DNA from 2 places in the Nocardioides sp. LHG3406-4 genome. Region 1 is predicted to be linked to the other one. Evidence: predicted binding sites of a transcription regulator. Region 1 holds the regulator's gene; the other holds the start of a gene.
The links. Region 1 encodes HrcA, which represses chaperone genes, less so after heat shock. Its sites were predicted from a motif close to TTGGCACTCGNNNNNNNCGAGTGCCAA; they were not measured.
Positions count from the first base shown of each region.

Region 1 (9,432 bases):
CCGGGCGGCAGCCGCCACGAGACCGGCCACGGTCGCGGGCTCGGCAGCAGCCAGCTCGGCGGCATTGGCGTGGTGGGAGCGAGGGACGACCAGGACGTGCGTGGGTGCCTGCGGGTTCAGGTCGCGGAAGGCGAGCACGGTGTCGGACTCGTGCACGACGTCGGCCGGGATGTCACCGGCGACGATCTTGCAGAAGAGGCAGTCGTCGGGAGCCGTCATGGGCTCACTGTCCCACGCAACACGGCACCGCGGGCGCGGTAAACCACTCGAACGCCTCGCGCGTCCCACTAGCGTGACCATCCATGCACCGGCTCGCCCCGCAGGGACGCGCGCCCCGCTCCAGGCGGGGCCTGTGACCGACCCCGGGGGATGGCACGCCGACGAGGCGCTCGAGCAGCTGTACGCCGCCCACTGGCGCCAGCTCGTGCGCCTGGCCGTGCTCCTCGTCCGGGACACCGGGACGGCCGAGGAGGTCGTGCAGGACGCGTTCGTCGCGGTGCACGGCCGGTGGTCGCGCATCCGCACACCGGAGGCGGCGCTCCCCTACCTGCGCCAGGCGGTCGTCAACCGGTCGCGCTCGGTGCTCCGGCACCGGGTGGTCGTCGACCGGCACCTGCGCGCCGAGGCCGCTCAGCCCGCACCGGTGGCACCCGATGCCGAGGGAGCCGTGCTCGGCGCGGCCCGGCGCGACGCCGTACTCGACGGACTGCGGGAGCTCCCCCGGCGCCAGCGCGAGGTGCTGGCCCTGCGCTACTTCGCCGACCTGTCGGAGGGCGAGATCGCCACGACCCTGGGCATCTCCCGAGGCGCGGTCAAGAGCCACGCGTCCCGCGGCGCAGCGTCGCTGCGTGGCCTGCTCGGTCCGCTGCTGGAGGAAGAACAGCCATGAACGACGACGACGACCTCGCCCGCGCGCTCCGCGACGCGGTCTCCGACATCGAGCCGCGCGACGCGCTGGCCGACATCCGCGCACGAACGCGCACCGATGCGAAGGTGACAACCATGAGCAAGCGCAGCTGGCCCCTCGTCCTCCTCGGCGCCGCGGCGACCGCGGCCGTCATCGCCGCGATCGCGGTCGCAGGCGGGCTCGGCGGTGACGACGCAGACCCCGATCCTGCCGCGTCGTCGTCGCAGGACGTCGAGCCGACGCCTGCGCAGCCCTCGGCCGACCAGTCGCAGGACCCGAGCGAGTCACCGTCCTCCCCGGCTGCGGAGGCGGGGGCCGTCCCGCTGTACTTCATCGGCGACACCGATCGCGGCGGCCCGCGGCTCTACCGCGAGTTCCAAGCGGGAGACGTCTCCCTCACGTCCGCCCTCGAGCTGCTCTCGGGCACGCCGAAGGACCCCGACTACCGCACCGCCTGGCGGGCGGGCTCCTTCGACGGGGTCGAGGACGACGGCGACGTGATCTCGGTGCGCTTCGCGGACGACTCCATGAGTGCCGCGAAGCCCGGCATGTCCAGGGCGGAGGCGACGGCCGCGGTCCAGCAGGTCGTCTACACCGTGCAGGCCGTGGCCCAGCGCCGGGCACCGGTGCAGTTCATGGTGGACGACGCACGCGCCCAGACCGTGTACGGCGTCCCGACGGCCGAGCCGGTCACCAACGCGCCGGTCCTCGAAGCGCTCAGCCACATGAACATCACCACCCCCGAGCAGGGCGCCACCGTCAGCGGCACGATGAAGCTCTCCGGTGTGGCCAACAGCTTCGAGGCCAGCAGCGGCTGGGAGCTGCGGCGTGGCGACGAGGTCGTGAAGAAGGGCGTGTGGATGGCCGACGGCTGGATGGAGGACAAGCTGTTCCCGTTCGAGCTCTCGATCGACCTGGCCGGCGTCGCACCGGGCGACTACACCATCTGGGCGACGACCGACGACCCGACGGGAGGGACCGAGGGCGTCGGCGCCATGACGGACTCGAAGGACGTCACGGTCGAGTGATCTCGTCCCAGAGGCGTCCGAGCAGCGCACCGTGTCCGGCCGACAGCGAGTGGCACTGGCTGACGGGAAGCCAGTAGCACTCGAAGCGGTGCGCCCCCGAGGCGTCGTCGGGGTCGTCCTCCTGGCTGAGCCAGCGCTCCGGCGCAGGCCCGTCCAGCGCGAGCAGGAAGACCTGACGGTGCTGCACCTCGTCGCGGTACGGCGCCATGTCGTAGCGGCACTCGCCCAGGTGCCGGACCACGCGGAGGCCGCTGAGCCCCGTCTCCTCGGTCGCCTCACGGAGCGCCGCCTGCTGTGCTGTCTCCCCGGCCTTGACGGTGCCGGCGGGGACCTGGAGCTCGCTCTCGTCCCAGTCCTCGTCGACATGGCGGAACACCAGCAGGCGAGCGTCCCTGACGATGTAGCACAGGACCTTCGACCTCTCAGGACGCGCTGCCACGGTCTGACCCTAGGGCAGCGTTGCCGGCCGCTCGGCGAGCGCTCAGCGCCAGCGCGGCGTGCCGGCCAGCAGGGCGGCCACCGCCGCGACGCCGGCGGTCGACGTACGCAGGACCTCGGCACCCAGCCGGACGGACACGGCTCCGGCCCCGACGAACGCCGCGACCTCCTCGTCGGTGAGCCCGCCCTCCGGTCCCACCACGACCACGACGGACGTCGCGGCGCCCACGTCGGGCAGGGATCGCTCCGCCTCCTCGTGGAGTACGACGACCAGGTCGGCCGCGCGCACGAGCTCGACCACCGCCGCTGTGCCGGCGAGCTCGGCCACGTCGGGGAACCACGCGCGGCGGGCCTGCTTGGCCGCCTCCCGGGCCGTCGCGCGCCACTTCGCCACTGACTTGGCCGCCCGGTCACCGCGCCACACCGCGACGCTGCGCGTGGCCGCCCACGGCACGATCCGGGCGACCCCGATCTCGGTGAGCATCTCGACGGCCAGCTCGCCTCGGTCGCCCTTGGGCAGTGCCTGCACGACCGTGACGGCGGGCGCCGGCTCCGGCGGTGTCGCCACGTCGGTGACGGTCACTGCGAAGACCCGCTTGCCGGTCGAGGTCACCTCACCGGTCGCCGCCGTGCCGGCGCCGTCGGTGAGAACGACGAACTCCCCCGCCCGCAGCCGTCGTACGGCCACCGCGTGGTGGGCCTCGTCACCCGTCACCTCGACGGCGCTGCCGGGACGCACCCCGGCCAGGGACGGCACGAGGTGGACCGGCAGCGACATCAGACGTTGAACGCGTCGCGCAGCCGGCCGAAGACCGACTTGTGCGTCGCCCGCACGGTGCCTTCGGGCGACTCCTCGCCGCGGATCGCCGCCAGCTCGCGCAGCAGCTCCTCCTGTCGGTCGTCGAGGCGCGTGGGCGTCTCGACGACGACGGTGACGACCAGGTCGCCCCGGCCGCCGCGCAGGCCAGGCACGCCGTACCCGCGCATGAGGTGCTCGGTGCCGGACTGGGTGCCGGCCTTGAGGTCGAGGTCGAGGGTGGTGACGAGCTCGGAGTCCTCGGCCGACTCGAGATCCGCCTCCAGCAGCGGCAGCGTCACGGTGGTGCCGAGCGCGGCCGCGGTCATCGGCAGGGAGACCGTGCAGTGCAGGTCGTTGCCCGCCCGGGTGAAGGTCGGGTGCGAATCGACCTGGATCTCGACGTAGAGGTCACCGGCCGGACCACCGCCCGGGCCGACCTCGCCCTGCTCGGTGAGCTGGACGCGGGTGCCGGAGTCGACGCCCGCGGGGATCTTGACCTTCAGGGTGCGACGCGACCGCACCCGTCCGTCGCCGGAGCACTCGCGACACGGGTCGGGGATGAGCGTTCCGAAGCCGCGGCAGGCGGCGCACGGGCGCAGGGTCCGGATCTCGCCGAGGAACGAGCGCTGCACCTGCGCCACCTCGCCGGCACCGCGGCAGGTCTCGCAGGTGATCGGGCTCGTGCCCGGCGCCGTGCCCTCGCCGTGGCAGGTCGTGCAGACCACGGCGGTGTCGACCTTGAGATCCTTGGTGACGCCGAACGCCGCCTCGGCGAGGTCGATGTCCAGCCGGATCAGCGCGTCCTGGCCCCGCCGGGTGCGCGGCCGCGGCCCGCGGGTCTGGCCGCCCTGGCCCTGCCCGCCGAAGAACGCGTCCATGATGTCGGTGAACGAGAAGCCGGCGCCCTGCGCGAAGCCCCCGGCACCGCCGGCGAACGGGTCTGCGCCGCGGTCGTACGCCGCGCGCTTCTGGGGGTCCGACAGCACCTCGTAGGCGCGGGACACCTCCTTGAAGCGCTCCTGCGTCTCGGGGTCGGGGTTGACGTCCGGGTGCAGCTGCCGGGCCTGCCTGCGGTAGGCCTTCTTGATGGCGTCGGCATCCGCGTCGCGGGCGACACCGAGGAGCTCGTAGAGGTCCTGACTCACGTTTGTCCGTCTTCCTAACTTCTGGAGGCCAGCTTCCGGGCCCGGGTTTCGAGGCTAGGCCTCGTCGAGAATGCGCGAGACATAGCGGGCGACGGCACGCACCGCCGTCATCGTGCCGGGGTAGTCCATGCGGGTGGGCCCGACGATGCCGAGGCTGGCGACGGCGTCGTCGCCCGGGCCGTAGCCGGTGGCCACCACGCTGGTCGAGGAGAGCTCGGCGTAGGGGCCCTCGTGACCGATCCGCACGGTCACGGCACCGCCGGTGCTGGCCTCACCGAGCAGCTTGAGCAGCACGACGTGCTCCTCGAGCGCCTCGAGCAGGGGTCTGACCGAGGTGTCGAACGAGTCGCCGTACCGCGCGAGGTTGGCTGCGCCGCCCACCGCCACCCGCTCGTCGCTGCGGTGGTCGGACATCGCGTCGGTGAGCGTCTCGACCACCGCGGCGACCAGCCCGACCGGCTCATCGCCCGGCGCGCTGGAGATGGCGCCGAGGGCGGCGATGGCGTCGGCGATGCGCTCACCGGTGACCGCTCGCGCGATGCGCGACCGCAGGATGGCGAGCACGTCGTCGTCGAGCTGGCCGTCGACCTCGACCAGGCGCTGCTCGACCCGGCCGGTGGAGAGGATCAGCACCACGAGCAGCCGCGCGGGAGCCAGCGCGACCAGCTCGACGTGCCGCACCGTGCTGCGCGAGAGGGTGGGGTACTGCACGACGGCGACCTGCCGGGTGAGCTGCGAGAGCATCCGCACCGAGCGCTGCACCACGTCGTCGAGGTCGACGGCGCCGTCGAGGAAGGTCGAGATGGCGCGCTTCTCGGCGGCGCTCATCGGCTTGACGGTGGTGAGCCGGTCGACGAAGAGCCGGTAGCCCTTGTCGGTGGGCACCCGGCCGGCGCTGGTGTGCGGCTGGTGGATGAAGCCCTCCTCCTCCAGCGCCGCCATGTCGTTGCGCACAGTGGCCGGCGAGACGCCCAGGCCGTGCCGCTCGACGAGAGCCTTGGAGCCGACCGGCTCCTCGGTGGCGACGTAGTCCTCGACGATCGCGCGGAGTACGGCGAGCTTGCGGTCGTCGGTCACGGGCTCCTCCTCCTCGATCGGTGCTGGCACTCAGGCGTGGCGAGTGCCAAGCCTACTAGGCTCGCGGGCATGTCCGACTTCATCGAGGTGGCCGAGCGCGTGTGGGTGGCGCGCTACGAGTGGTTCGACGTCAACGTCACGGCTGTCGGCAGCGACCGCGGACTCCTGGTGGTGGACACCCACAGCTCGGGACTGGCGGCCAGTGGCGTCATCGACGACCTACGGCGGCTCGGCGCCGGCGAGGTGACGACGGTCGTCAACACGCACTGCCACTTCGACCACACCTTCGGCAACGCGGCCTTCCGGTCGGCGTACGGCGACATCGCGATCCACGCCCACGAGAACGCCGCGGCCACCACGGTCCCGTGGGGCGAGCGCACCAAGCAGAGGTACGCAGACGACCCCGACGACCCGCACCGCGACGAGGTGCTGGCCACCGAGCTGGTCGCCGCCGACCACACGTTCTCCTCGGCCGTCTCACTCGACCTCGGCGACCGCGTCGTCGAGCTGGTGCACCCGGGGCGCGGCCACACCGACGGCGACCTCGTGGTGCGCATCCCCGACGTCGACGTGCTGCTGGCCGGCGACCTGGTCGAGGAGTCGGCCCCGCCGGTCTACGGCGACGACTGCTTCCCCTTGGACTGGCCGCACAGCATGGACATCGTGCTGGGCCTCACCACCTCCTCGAGCACGGTCGTGCCGGGCCACGGCGCCCCCGTCGACCGCGACTTCGTCGAGGTCCAGCGCAACGACATCGGTCTGGTCGCCGACGCGATCCGCAACCTGGCGAACCGCGGCGTACCCCCGGACCAGGCGCTCGAGGCGGCCGAGTGGCCGTTCCCGAGCGAGCGGCTGGCCGCCGCCCTACGCCGTGGCTACGAGCAGCTGCCCCGCGGCCAGAAACGGCTCCCTCTCGTCTGAACGGACGTTGACGCCCGACGGCTGGGCCTGTTGGCTCGACCCATGAGCGAACAGGACGCCGAGACCCCCCAGGCCGGGATCGCCGACGAGCAGCTGCCCGAGGATCTCCAGCCGGGCGAGGACAACCCGCTGGCCGAGCCGCTCGACCCCGACGACGTCGACCGGGACCTGGAGATGGACGCCACCCAGGACCCCGACGGGTCCGAGGACTCGCACGCGGCCGAGGACGCCGACGACTCAGCCGACGGGTCCTGACGGCGCGCCACCGCCACCTGGGACCCCGCGCGACCTAGCGTTGGCGGGTGACCTCCCCTGATCGCTACGGCGCCGACGTGCTCTCGACCGACTGGAGGGCGCCCAAGCGCGGGCGAGCCCAGGAGCATCCAGCCGACCTCGGCCTCGTCGTCGAGGAGGTCACCACCGACTGGTGCGGCGAGATCATCGCCGTCGACCGGGACCTCTTCACCGTCACGCTCGAGGACCGCCGGAGCAAGCGCCGTACCTTCCCGCTGGGTCCGGGGTTCCTCCTGGAGGGCCGGCCGGTGATCCTCACCCCGCCGCTGCGTCAGAAGGCTCCCGCGGCCCCCACGCGTACGGCGTCCGGCTCCGTGGCCGTGCAGGGCGTGAAGGCGCGAGTGGCGCGCCAGAGCCGCATCTTCGTCGAGGGCCGGCACGACGCCGAGCTGGTCGAGCGGGTCTGGGGCGACGACCTGCGCATCGAGGGCGTGGTCGTGGAGTACCTCGGAGGCGTCGACGACCTCGCCGACCACCTCCGCGACTTCCGGCCCGGACCGGAGCGCCGGGTCGGCGTCCTGGTCGACCACCTGGTCGCCGGGTCGAAGGAGAGCCGGATCGCGCAGGGCATCGCCAGGTCGCCCATCGGAAAGCACGTGCTCATCGTCGGGCACCCCTTCATCGACGTCTGGCAGGCGGTCAAGCCAGAGCGGCTCGGCATCGCGCGCTGGCCCGACGTGCCGCGCAGCATGGACTGGAAGAAGGGCACCTGCCAGCTGCTGGGCTGGCCGCACCGCGACCAGGCCGACATCGCCCGCGCCTGGCAGCACATCCTGTCCAAGGTGAACTCCTTCGCCGACCTCGACCCCGCGCTGCTCGGCCGCGTCGAGGAGCTCATCGACTTCACGACCCAGGACTGAGCTTGCTCAGGCCTGATCGGGTCGGGAGATCGAGGCGCCGGGAAACCGGTTGAGGCGCGGCAGTGCCGGGCGCACACTCAGTCATGGCCCCGGCACCCCGGACCCGCACCGCCAGCAGCCGTCGTGGACCACGCGACCTCCTCGCGTGGGCGACGTCAGTGGCAGTGCTGCTTCTCGCCTCCGGGTGCGGGTCGGACGATCCGCAGGATGACGCCGTCGCCTCGGAACCCGCCTCCACCTCCTCGTCGGCGCCGCCAGGCCTGAGACTCGTCGTCGTCGGCGACTCGATCCCCTACAACCTCTCGACCGACTGCTCGGGCTGCATCGGGTTCATCGAGACCTATGCGGCGAAGGTGGAGGAAGCCACCGGCCAGCGCGTCGACGTCGTGAACCTCTCCGAGCACACGGGCCTGACCGTCGAGGGCCTCACCGGGGAGATGGGCCGGCTGACCGACGCTCTCGGCCAGGCGGACGTCATCGTCGTCGCGATCGCGCACAACAGCACTGAGCTGAACAGCGACCGACCGTGCGGCGTCCCGCTGGCTGCCGACGAGATGCCCCGGTGGTCCGCGGTCGACAGCGGCTGTGCGCGGCACGCGGCCGCGGCGTACCGCCCGAAGTACGCGAGGCTCTTCCACGACGTCGCCGAGCTGCGGTCGGGCTCCCCGACCATCCTGCGGACCCTGAACCGCTACAACGACTTCATCGGGTGGGAGGAGGGCCACCTGAGCCCGGCGGAGGACCGGCGCACCAAGCTGGTCCTCAACGCGTGGAACGCGATGCTGTGCGACACAGCGGAGAGCGCCGGCTTCGGGTGCGTCGACGTCTACCACGCGTTCAACGGTCCGGACGGCCTCCAACCCTCCGGCGATCTCCTCGCGGAGGACTACACGCACCCCTCGCAGAAGGGCAACGACGTGATCAGCGACGTCCTGACCGAGATGGGGTTCGAGCCGCTGGGATGACCGGCACCCGACGTCTCAGGGCAACAGGTCCCGCACCACGCCGTCGGCGAGCAGCCGGCCGCGCGGGGTCAGCACCAGCCGCTCGGTGCGCAGGGTGAGCAGGCCCTCGTCGACGAGCCGGCGCACCTGGCCGCGGCCGTGCTGGTCGAGCGCCAGTACCGGCAGGCCGTCACGCAGCCGGAGCTCCAGCAGGACACACTCCACCCGGCGGGTCTCGTCGTCGAGCACCTCCCGCGCATGGGCCGGGCTGACGCCGGCCGCGAGGCGGTCGGCGTACGCGCTCGGGTGCTTGACGTTCCACCAGCGCACGCCGCCGACGTGGGAGTGGGCCCCCGGGCCCGCGCCCCACCAGTCGCCGCCGGTCCAGTAGAGGAGGTTGTGCCGGCAGCGGCTCTCCGGGCGGCGCGCCCAGTTGGACACCTCGTACCACTCGAGCCCCCCGGCGCCGAGTCGCTGGTCGGCCAGCAGGTACTTGTCGGCGAGGTCGTCCTCGTCGGGCATCGGCAGCTCGCCGCGGCGCACCCGCCGAGCCAGCGCGGTGCCGTCCTCGACGATGAGGGAGTACGCCGACACGTGGTCGGGCTCGCAGGCGAGCGCGGCATCGAGCGACTCCTCCCAGTCGGCGAGGGACTCGCCGGGGGTGCCGTAGATGAGGTCGAGGCTCACCTCGTCGAAGCCGGCGGCCCGCGCCCACTCGACGACCGCCGGGACCCGCAGCGGGTCGTGGGTGCGGTCGAGAGTCTTGAGCACGCGTGGCACCGCCGACTGCATCCCGAAGCTGATCCGGTTGAAGCCGACGGCACGCAGCTCGTCCAGGTCCCACGACGCCACGCTGTCGGGGTTGGCCTCGGTGGTGACCTCGACGTCGTCGGCGAGGCCGAACTCGCTGGCCACCGACGCCAGGATCGCGCCCAGGTCGGCCGTCTTGAGCAGGGTCGGCGTGCCGCCGCCGAGGAAGATCGTCGACACCGGGCGGTCGTCCTGCCCGAGCACGCGCC
Region 1 covers NZ_JAFCWV010000003.1:440,558-449,989, reverse strand. The annotation lists gene ACP7BP_RS13915 (HIT domain-containing protein) at 1-219, opposite strand, end outside; gene ACP7BP_RS13910 (SigE family RNA polymerase sigma factor) at 353-889, shown strand; gene ACP7BP_RS13905 (Gmad2 immunoglobulin-like domain-containing protein) at 886-1,935, shown strand; gene ACP7BP_RS13900 (NUDIX hydrolase) at 1,922-2,374, opposite strand; gene ACP7BP_RS13895 (16S rRNA (uracil(1498)-N(3))-methyltransferase) at 2,417-3,151, opposite strand; gene dnaJ (molecular chaperone DnaJ) at 3,151-4,317, opposite strand; gene hrcA (heat-inducible transcriptional repressor HrcA) at 4,372-5,394, opposite strand; gene ACP7BP_RS13880 (MBL fold metallo-hydrolase) at 5,464-6,315, shown strand; gene ACP7BP_RS13875 (hypothetical protein) at 6,358-6,570, shown strand; gene ACP7BP_RS13870 (DUF3097 domain-containing protein) at 6,618-7,469, shown strand; gene ACP7BP_RS13865 (SGNH/GDSL hydrolase family protein) at 7,628-8,434, shown strand; gene hemW (radical SAM family heme chaperone HemW) at 8,450-9,432, opposite strand, start outside.

Region 2 (9,432 bases), on a different contig from region 1:
CCTGCTCTTCCCCTCCGGGGGTGACGAGGCCGGCTTCACGCTGGTCGCCCGCGCGTGGGACCCGCGGCCGGACAGCCTCTACGGGCCCTACTGGGTCGACCGGCCGCCGCCGCTGATCGCCCTGTTCAAGCTGTCGGACCAGCTCGGCGGGCCGTTCCTCATCCGCGCGGTGGCCGCCGCCGGCTGCCTGATGGCCGTGCTCGCAGCGGCGGCGGCGGCCCGCGCCGTCCTCCGACACATGGGCGTCAGCGACGAGGGCCGGGTCGCGCGTGCAGGCGCCTGGTGCGCCGTCCTCGCGGCCGCCCTCACCTCGAGCGGGATGATCGACCCCGTCTCGGCGAAGGGCGAGATCCTGGGGATCCCGCTGGTGCTGGTGAGTCTCTGGCTCTCGCTGACGGCCGTGGCCCGGCCCCGGCCCGACGCGGCCGCGCTGGCCATCGCCTGTGGTGCGGGCCTGACGGCCGCCGGCGCCCTCGGCGCCAAGCAGAACCTGGTCGCGGGTCTGGTCTTCGGTGCGGCCCTGCTGACCGGCTCGGTGCTCGACCGCCGGATCGGGGTCGGGCACGGCCTGCGCCTGGCCGCTGCCGCGCTCGTAGGGGCGGCCGTCCCGGTCATCGCCACCGCCGGGTGGGCGGTCGCCTCCGGCGTCCGCCTCGAGACTCTCTGGTACGCGACGTACGGGTTCCGCGCGGATGCCGCGGCCGCCATCGCGCTGGGCGGCCCCGGTGCGCCGGCGGCGCGAGCCCTGCTGCTCGTCGCGGTCTTCGTCGCGACCGGCGGCGGCTTCGTGCTCCTGCTGATGCTGGTCCAGGCGCGACGGATTCTCGGCCGGCACCGGGTCCTGTCGGTCTCGGCCGCCCTCGTCGTCGGCACGGACGTGGTCGGCCTGCTGCTCGGGGGCAGCTTCTGGCGGTCCTACCTGTTCGTCTTCGTGCCCGGTCTCGTGCTGGCCGCTGCGATGCTGCTGGCCCTCGACGGAGGTCCGGCACGCGCGATGCGCCGCCTGGTGGTCGTGGCCGCGGCGTCCACCGTGGTCTCCCTGACGGTCGGGGCGGTGCTGATCCGCGTCGGCGCCCTGGTGCCCGGTGAGGTCCGCACCGGCGAGGCGATCGCCCGGGCGTCGGAGCCGGGCGACACCATCGTCTCGTACGGCGGCCGGCCCAGCCTCGTGCTCGCCAGCGGGCTGCGGTCGCCGTACCGGCACCTGTGGAGCCTGCCGATGCGCACGCTCGACCCGGGCCTGAAGGACCTGCGAGCCCTGCTCGCCGGCCCGGACGCCCCCACCTGGCTGGTGCTCTGGGTGCCGACATCCGCCTGGCACGACACGGGGAGGCCGCTGGAGCCGGTCGTCGAGCAGCGCTACGAGCTGCACGGCCTCGGCTGCTGGGACCGCCCGGTCTACCTGCTGAAGGCTGCGGAGCGACCCGCGCTGGAGCCGAGATGCGACTGACCCGCCCGGTCGCCCGGGCGGGTCAGTCAGAGCTGGTGCAGCTGGTGCAGAGGGTCAGTGACCGTGCCCGTGGCCGTGTCCGGCCGCCGGCTCGGGCTCTTCCTCGGGCTTGTCGGCGATCAGCGTCTCGGTCGTGAGCAGCATGCCCGCGATCGAGGTGGCGTTGACGAGCGCCGAGCGGGTGACCTTGACCGGGTCGAGAACACCCTGGGCGACCAGGTCGCCGTACTCCTCGGTGGCGGCGTTGTAGCCGTTGCCGACACCGAGCTCGCGCACCTTGGTGGTCACGACGTAGCCGTTGACGCCGCCGTTCTCGGCGATCCAGCGCAGCGGCTCGTCGGCAGACTTGCGCACGATGCGCACGCCGACGGCCTCGTCACCGGTGAGGCCGAGGTCGCCCTCGAGCACGCTGACGGCGTGGATGAGCGCGGAGCCACCGCCGGGGACGATGCCCTCCTCGATCGCGGCGCGCGTCGCGGAGACGGCGTCCTCGATGCGGTGCTTCTTCTCCTTGAGCTCCACCTCGGTGGCGGCGCCGACCTTGATCACGCACACGCCGCCGGCCAGCTTCGCGAGGCGCTCCTGGAGCTTCTCGCGGTCCCAGTCGGAGTCGGTGGACTCGATCTCGCCCTTGATCTGGTTGACCCGGCCCTCGACGGCGGCCGGGTCACCCGAGCCGTCGACGATCGTGGTGTTGTCCTTGGTGATGACAACGCGGCGGGCCTGGCCCAGCACCTCGAGGCCGACCTGGTCGAGCTTGAGACCGATCTCGGGGGCCACGACCTGCGCGCCGGTGAGGGTCGCGATGTCCTCCATCATGGCCTTGCGCCGGTCACCGAACGCCGGGCTCTTGACCGCGACGGCGTTGAACGTGCCGCGGATCTTGTTGACGACCAGCGTCGACAGGGCCTCGCCGTCGACGTCCTCGGCCAGGATGAACAGCGGCTTGCCGGCCGAGATGACCTTCTCGAGCAGCGGCAGCAGGTCGGCCACGGCCGAGATCTTGCCCTGGTGCAGCAGGATGTAGGGGTCGTCGAGGACGGCCTCCATCCGCTCGGGGTCGGAGACGAAGTACGCCGAGATGTAGCCCTTGTCGAACTGCATGCCCTCGGTGAACTCCAGCTCGGTGCCCATGGTGTTGGACTCCTCGACGGTGATCACGCCGTCCTTGCCGACCTTGTCGAAGGCCTCGGCGAGCAGCTCGCCGATGATGCTGTCGCGGCTCGAGATGGTGGCGACCGAGGACATGTCCTCCTTCGAGTCCACCTCCCGGGCAGCCTCGCGCAGCGCGTCGCCCACGGCCTCGGCCGCGGCGTCCATGCCGCGCTTGAGCCCCATCGGGTTGGAGCCGGCGGCCACGGCGCGCAGGCCCTCGTGCACCATCGCCTGGGCGAGCACGGTGGCCGTGGTGGTGCCGTCACCGGCGACGTCGTTGGTCTTGGTGGCGACCTCCTTGGTCAGCTGGGCGCCGAGGTTCTCGAACGGGTCGTCCAGCTCGATCTCGCGGGCCACGGTGACGCCGTCGTTGGTGATCGTGGGGGCGCCCCACTTCTTGTCCAGGACGACGTAGCGACCCTTGGGGCCGAGCGTCACCTTGACGGCGTTGGCGAGGGCGTCGACGCCGCGCTCGAGGGCACGGCGGGCGTTCTCGTCGAACTCCAGGATCTTGGGCATGCATGCTCCTTAAAAGAGTCATCGCCCGAAGACGTCATACGGAGCGAGGAACCGTGGGCTCCATCCGTATGACGTCCCGGGCGATGCGGGAATCAGGAAACGACGGCGAGGACGTCGCGGGCGGAGAGGATGAGGTACTCGTCACCGGCGTACTTGACCTCGGTGCCGCCGTACTTGCTGTAGATGACCTTGTCACCCACGGCGACGTCGAGCGGGACGCGGTTGCCGTTGTCGTCGATGCGCCCGGGACCGATCGCCAGGACCTCGCCCTCCTGGGGCTTCTCCTTGGCGGTGTCCGGGATGACCAGGCCCGAGGCCGTGGTCTGCTCGGCGTCGAGGGGCTTGACGACGATCCGGTCCTCGAGGGGCTTGATGTTGACCGACACGATGTCGACCTCCACTTTCTTGTGCCCTACGCATTGCAGGGTGGCTTCTGGGACGGAACGGGAGCCGGAGCTCCCGGGACGTTCGAGCCTGCGGATGACGGACGCCGTCGCGGGGGTCGTACGTCGTCGCAAGCGCTGGCACCCTCGGGGCGAGAGTGCCAGATCAGACGTTAGCACTCGCCTCCGCTGAGTGCCAGCGGGGTCCCTGCGAGGATGCGTGCATGGACGTCGACACCTTCGCCTGGCTGCTCACCGACCCCGGGCAGCAGGTGCTGGAGCGCGCCACGGAGGCCTACGTCGACGCCGACGCCGACCCCGTGCGGGCCGCGGCAGCGGTCCGCAGGCTGGAGCCTGACCCCGACCGCGCCAGTGCCGCGCTCACCCAGGTCCAGCTCCGGGCCCGGGCGGTCGCGAAGTTCGGCGACGACGCCGTGCGCATGTACTTCACACCCGAGGCGCTCGAGCAGGCGACCCGGCCCCGCGTCGCCGCCCACCGGGCCGCCCGGCTGGTCGCGGCCGAGGCCGGCACCGTCCTCGACCTCGGCTGCGGCATCGGCGGCGACCTGGTCGCCTTCGCCCGCGCCGGGCTGACCGCGGCAGGAGTCGACCTCGACCCGGTGCGGGTCGCGGTGGCCCGGGCCAACCTCGCGGCCCTGGGGCTCGGCGGCGCGGTGCAGGTCGCCGACGCGACCACGCTGGCGGTCGACGGCTTCGGCGCGGTCTTCGCCGACCCCGCTCGTCGCGGGGCGCGCGGCCGCGTCTTCGACGCCGAGGGCTGGACCCCACCGTGGCCCTTCGTGACGGACCTGCTGAGGGGCCGCGCGGTGGTCAAGGTCGCGCCGGGGATCCCCCACGACCTGGTGCCCGACGGCGTCGAGGCCGAGTGGGTCAGTGAGCGCGGCGAGGTCAAGGAGGCCGCGCTCTGGTCGCCGACCCTGGCCACGACCGCCCACCGCGCCACCGTCATCGCTTCCGGCGGACTCGCCTCGGTCACCACCGAGGACGATCCGTACGCCGGCCGGCCGAGGCCCGTGCGCGGCATCGGCGAGTTCCTCTACGAGCCCGACGGGGCGGTGATCCGGGCCGGCCTCGTCACCGCTGTCGCGGCCGGCGTCGACGGTGGGCTGCTCGACGAGAAGATCGCCTACGTGACCTCTGACGCGTCCTACCGCACGCCCTTCGCGACGTCGTACCGGGTGCTGGAGGAGCTGCCCTTCCGCGAGAAGCCGCTGCGGGCGGCGCTGCGCGAGCGCGGCGTCGGCAGCCTCACCATCAAGAAGCGCGGGGTCGACATCGTGCCCGAGGAGCTGCGCAAGCGCCTGGCGCTCAGGGGCGACCAGACCGCCACGCTGGTGCTCACCCGGGTGGCGGGGCAGGGCACCGCACTGCTCGTGCAGCCGTTCTGACCTCTCCTCGCAACCGCCTGCGGCGATCGGGGAACGCACCTACAGTCCTCGACATGACGCGACCGAGCATGCCCGCAAGCAGGCGCGTGCTGACGCGCGCCGCCCTCGTCGCAGGAGCTGTCCTGGTGCTGGCTGTCCCGGCCCTGGCGCACGCCATCGCCACGCCGGCCACGCCGCCGGCGTCGGAGTCCGCGATGAAAGTGCGGACCCAGCCCAGCAACGCCTCGGCGTACGCCAGCCGCACGGTCGCGAACCCGCTCGCCGGCCGGACGTGGGGCATCGGCGACCTCGACCGGACCATCGAGGCCTACAACGCTGCCAGCGGTGCCGACCGCGACCTGCTCGCCAAGATGGCGACCCAGCCCAAGGCCGCGTGGTTCGGCGCATGGAACAGCACCTCCGGTGTCCGCAAGATCGTCGGCCGCTACATCTCCGTCGCCCAGGCCGGCGACCCCGAGGCGCTCGTGCAGCTCTCGGTCTTCCGCATGGTCCCGTGGGAGCAGGAGGCGTGCCGCCGGCTGCCCACGGCAGCTGAGCAGGCCTCCTACCGGGCCTGGATCGACGCCCTCGCCGAGACCATCGGCACCGCCCACGTCGCCGTGGTGATGCAGCCGGACGGCCCGTTCGTCCTGTGCGCACCGAAGGGCTCGAAGCTGCCCGGCCAGCTCATCAGCTACGGCACCCGCGTCCTCAGCGCCCTGCCCAACACCAGCGTCTACGTCGAGGTCGGAGCAGCGGACTGGCCGATGGACGACCCGAAGAAGGCGGCGAAGATCGCGGTGCGCGGCGGCGTGGAGTACGCCCGGGGCATCGCCCTCAACGGCACCCACTACGACAGCACCGAGCGCCAGGTCGTCTTCGGGGCGCAGGTCTCGCAGCTGTTGGCCAAGCGCGGGATGCCGGGCAAGACGGTGGTCGTCAACACCACCCAGAACGGTCGCGGCTTCAAGGCCGGGGAGTACCACAAGAAGTACCAGCGCAAGGACACCTGCAACCTCGCCAAGGCCACCGGCACCTGCTACGACCACGCCCCGGTCTGCAAGACCGCCACGCAGCGGGTCTGCGTGACCCTGGGCATCCCGCCGACCACCGACGTCGCCAACCCGGCGTGGGGGCTCTCGGCGAAGGCGAACGCCCTGGCCCAGCAGTACGTCGACGGCTACCTGTGGTTCGGTCGGCCGTGGCTCTTCATGCAGAACCAGCCCTTCCAGCTCGACCGGGCCCTCGACCTCGCCCGCAGCACGGCGTACTGACTCACTGACAGCCGCGGCGCGGCGCCCCGGGGACCACGACGGGCAGCCGGCCGGTTGCGGGAGCCTTGCCGAGCAGCACGTCGACCAGTGCCGACATGGCGCCGGGAGTCTCGCCGTACGTCGCGATCCGGACGCCCGCGCTGACCTGGCCCAGGACGTAGGGCGCGTCGGTGGCGATCACGATCGGCGCCGACGAGGCGGCTCCGCGGTACCCGGTGAACGCCATCGGCGTGCCGTGGTAGACGGGCGTGGGCTCGAGCCTGCGCCACCTGCGCAGCTTCTTCTTCTTGCGCTTGGGCGGCTTGGGCGGCTTCTCGTAGGTGATCCTGCCCAGCGCGAGCCCGGCCTGCCGGGCCGCGGTGCGGAAGTTGGCGACCGCGACCGGGCTGCCCACCGGCACCACCGCACCGGCGAGCAGCGGCCCGCCGCACGGTCCGGCGACCGACGTGACGGCAGCGGCCGAGAGGGCGCGGGACGCGGTGGCTCCGGAGCCCGGCTTCGCGCCGCGGGCGGCCGTGGCGCGGTGATGGAGCAGCAGCGCGATCTGCCGCGCCGCGGCCTGCTTCAGCCGATCGAGGGGCAGGCGCTCCTCCCGTACGGCACGCACGATGCCGGCCCGCGCGGCCGCCGGATCGCTGGGCATCAGCAGCACGTCGTTGCCGGCCCGGAGCGCCCTGACCGCGATCTCGGCCGGTGACCGGCCGGCCCGCACCCCGGCCATGTCCAGGGCGTCCGTCACGGCCAAGCCGTCGAAGCCGAGCTCGTCCCTGAGCAGGCCGTCGACCACCTGGTGCGACAGCGAGCTCGGCACCCTGGGATCGACGGCCCGGACGTCGAGGTGGCCGACCATGATGGCCGACGTGCCCGATCGGACGGCGTCGGCGAACGGCACCAGGTCGGTGCTCCGCAGCTTCGCCATCGACCGTTCCTGCACCGGCAGGGTGCGGTGGCTGTCGGCGAGCACCGACCCGTGCCCGGGGAAGTGCTTGAGGACCGGCACGATCCCGCCGGCGACGAACCCCCGGGCCGCCGCCGCCGTCTGCGCCGCGACCAGCGCCGGGTCGGAGCCGGCCGAGCGGGCCCCGATGGTCGGGTCCGCGCGTCCGACGGTGACGTCGGCGTCGGGGCCGAGGTCGACGTTGAAGCCGAGACCCCGCAGCTCGGCGCCGCTCGCGGCGTACGCCGCCTGCGTCAGCGCCTCGTCGCGGGCCGCGCCGGCCGACATGAACGCCGGGAACCTCGTCGCCGTGCCCTTGACCCGTTCGACGGCGCCGCCTTCCTGGTCGACGGCGAGGAACAGCGGCCACGGCCGGTCACCCGCGCGACGCAGGGCGGCGTTGACCTGACGGATCTGGTTGGTGGAGGTGACGTTGTCGGAGAACGCGATCACGCCGCCGAGGTGCAGCCGCCGCACGAGACCGGTCGGGGCGCGGGTGCCGTGCCAGCGGGCCACGATCACCTGGCCGGCGAGGTCGCGCACGCCGAGGTCCTCGACGAAGCCGGCCGCCTCCTCGAGCTCGGCGGGGGTGGGACCCCACCCGGGCACGAGGCCGAGCCGCTCGACCGGGGTCGGCGGTGGCGCTGCAGCACGCCTCGACACGAGAGCTCCGGGCTCGCCCGTGTCGTCGGAGGTGCACCCGCCCAGCAGGCCCGCCACCAGACCCACCGAGGCCAGCAGGCAGGTCAGGGCACGGCGCTCACGCATCGACCCATCGTGCCACCCGTGACCACCCGTCCCGCGACGCGAACGTGCGGTCAGGCGGTCCACCCGTCCGAACGCGCCCGCTCGGCCCCGATGGTGGTGTCGTCCCCGTGACCCGTGTGCACGACGGTCTCGTCCGGCAGCGCGAAGAGCACGGTGCGGATCGACGACTCGATGGTGGGTCGGTCGCTGAAGCTGCGGCCGGTCGCCCCCGGACCACCGTCGAACAGCGTGTCACCGGTGAACACGCAGCCGAGGTCGGGCACGTGGATGCAGACGGCGCCCGGCGCGTGCCCGGGTGTGTGCAGGATGGTCAGGTCGGTGCCCGCCACGGTGATCGTCTGGCCGTCAGCCAGGTCGGCGTCCCACAGCTCGTCGGGGTGGACCATCTCCCACAGCGGCCGGTCGGCGGGGTGCAGCAGGATCGGCGTCCGCGTGCGGTGCCGCAGCGTCGTCGCCTCCCGCACGTGGTCGTCGTGGGCGTGCGTGCAGATGATCGCCTTGATCAGCCGCGCCCCCACGACCTCGACGATGGCGTCGACGTCGTGCGGGGCGTCGATCACGACGCACTCGGTGTCGTCGCCGACGACCCAGATGTTGTTGTCGACGTCGAAGGTCTCCCCGTCGAGCGAGAAGGTGCCGGAGATTGCACCGCGGTCTACGCGCACGACGTTCTTCACAAGATCACCACCGAGCGGAGCACCTCACCGCGGTGCATCTTCTCGAACGCCGTCTCCACCTCGTCGAGCGCGATCTCCTCGCTGACGAACGCGTCGAGGTCGAGCCGGCCCTGCAGGTAGAGGTCGACGAGCATCGGGAAGTCACGCGACGGCAGGCAGTCGCCGTACCAGCTCGACTTCAGCGACCCGCCGCGCCCGAACACGTCGATCAGTGGGATCTCGGGCACGAGCATGTCGGGGGTCGGGACGCCGACGAGTACGACGGTGCCGGCGAGGTCTCGGGCGTAGAACGCCTGCTTCCACGTCTCGGGCCGACCCACCGCGTCGATGACGACGTCGGCGCCGTTGCCGTCGGTGAGAGCCTGGATGGCCTCGACCGGGTCGCCGTCCGTGCTGTTGACCGTGTGCGTGGCCCCCAGCTTGCGCGCCCCCTCGAGCTTGCGGTCGTCGATGTCGACGGCGATCACCTTGCTCGCCCCGGCCAGCACCGAGCCGGCGATCGCGGCCGCGCCGACGCCGCCGCAGCCGATGACGGCGACCGAGTCGCCGCGGCCGACGTTGCCGGTGTTGATGGCGGCGCCCAGTCCGGCCATCACGCCGCATCCGAGCAGCCCCACGGCGGCCGCGCGGGCCGACGGGTCGACCTTCGTGCACTGCCCGGCCGCGACCAGGGTCTTCTCGGCGAAGGAGCCGATGCCGAGGGCCGGCGACAGCTCGGTGCCGTCCTCGAGGGTCATCTTCTGGGTGGCGTTGTGGGTGGCGAAGCAGTACCACGGCTCACCGCGGCTGCATGCCCGGCACTGGCCGCACACCGCCCGCCAGTTGAGGATGACGAAGTCGCCGGGCTGCACGTCGGTGACGTCAGGACCGACCGCCTCGAC
Region 2 covers NZ_JAFCWV010000006.1:34,396-43,827, reverse strand. The annotation lists gene ACP7BP_RS18850 (hypothetical protein) at 1-1,450, shown strand, start outside; gene groL (chaperonin GroEL) at 1,505-3,124, opposite strand; gene groES (co-chaperone GroES) at 3,217-3,510, opposite strand; gene ACP7BP_RS18835 (class I SAM-dependent methyltransferase) at 3,732-4,916, shown strand; gene ACP7BP_RS18830 (glycoside hydrolase family 6 protein) at 4,970-6,169, shown strand; gene ACP7BP_RS18825 (glycoside hydrolase family 3 protein) at 6,171-7,874, opposite strand; gene ACP7BP_RS18820 (MBL fold metallo-hydrolase) at 7,925-8,539, opposite strand; gene ACP7BP_RS18815 (S-(hydroxymethyl)mycothiol dehydrogenase) at 8,548-9,432, opposite strand, start outside.
Region 2: a site for HrcA is predicted at 3,681-3,707, ahead of groES (co-chaperone GroES). Genes of this name have one in related genera too.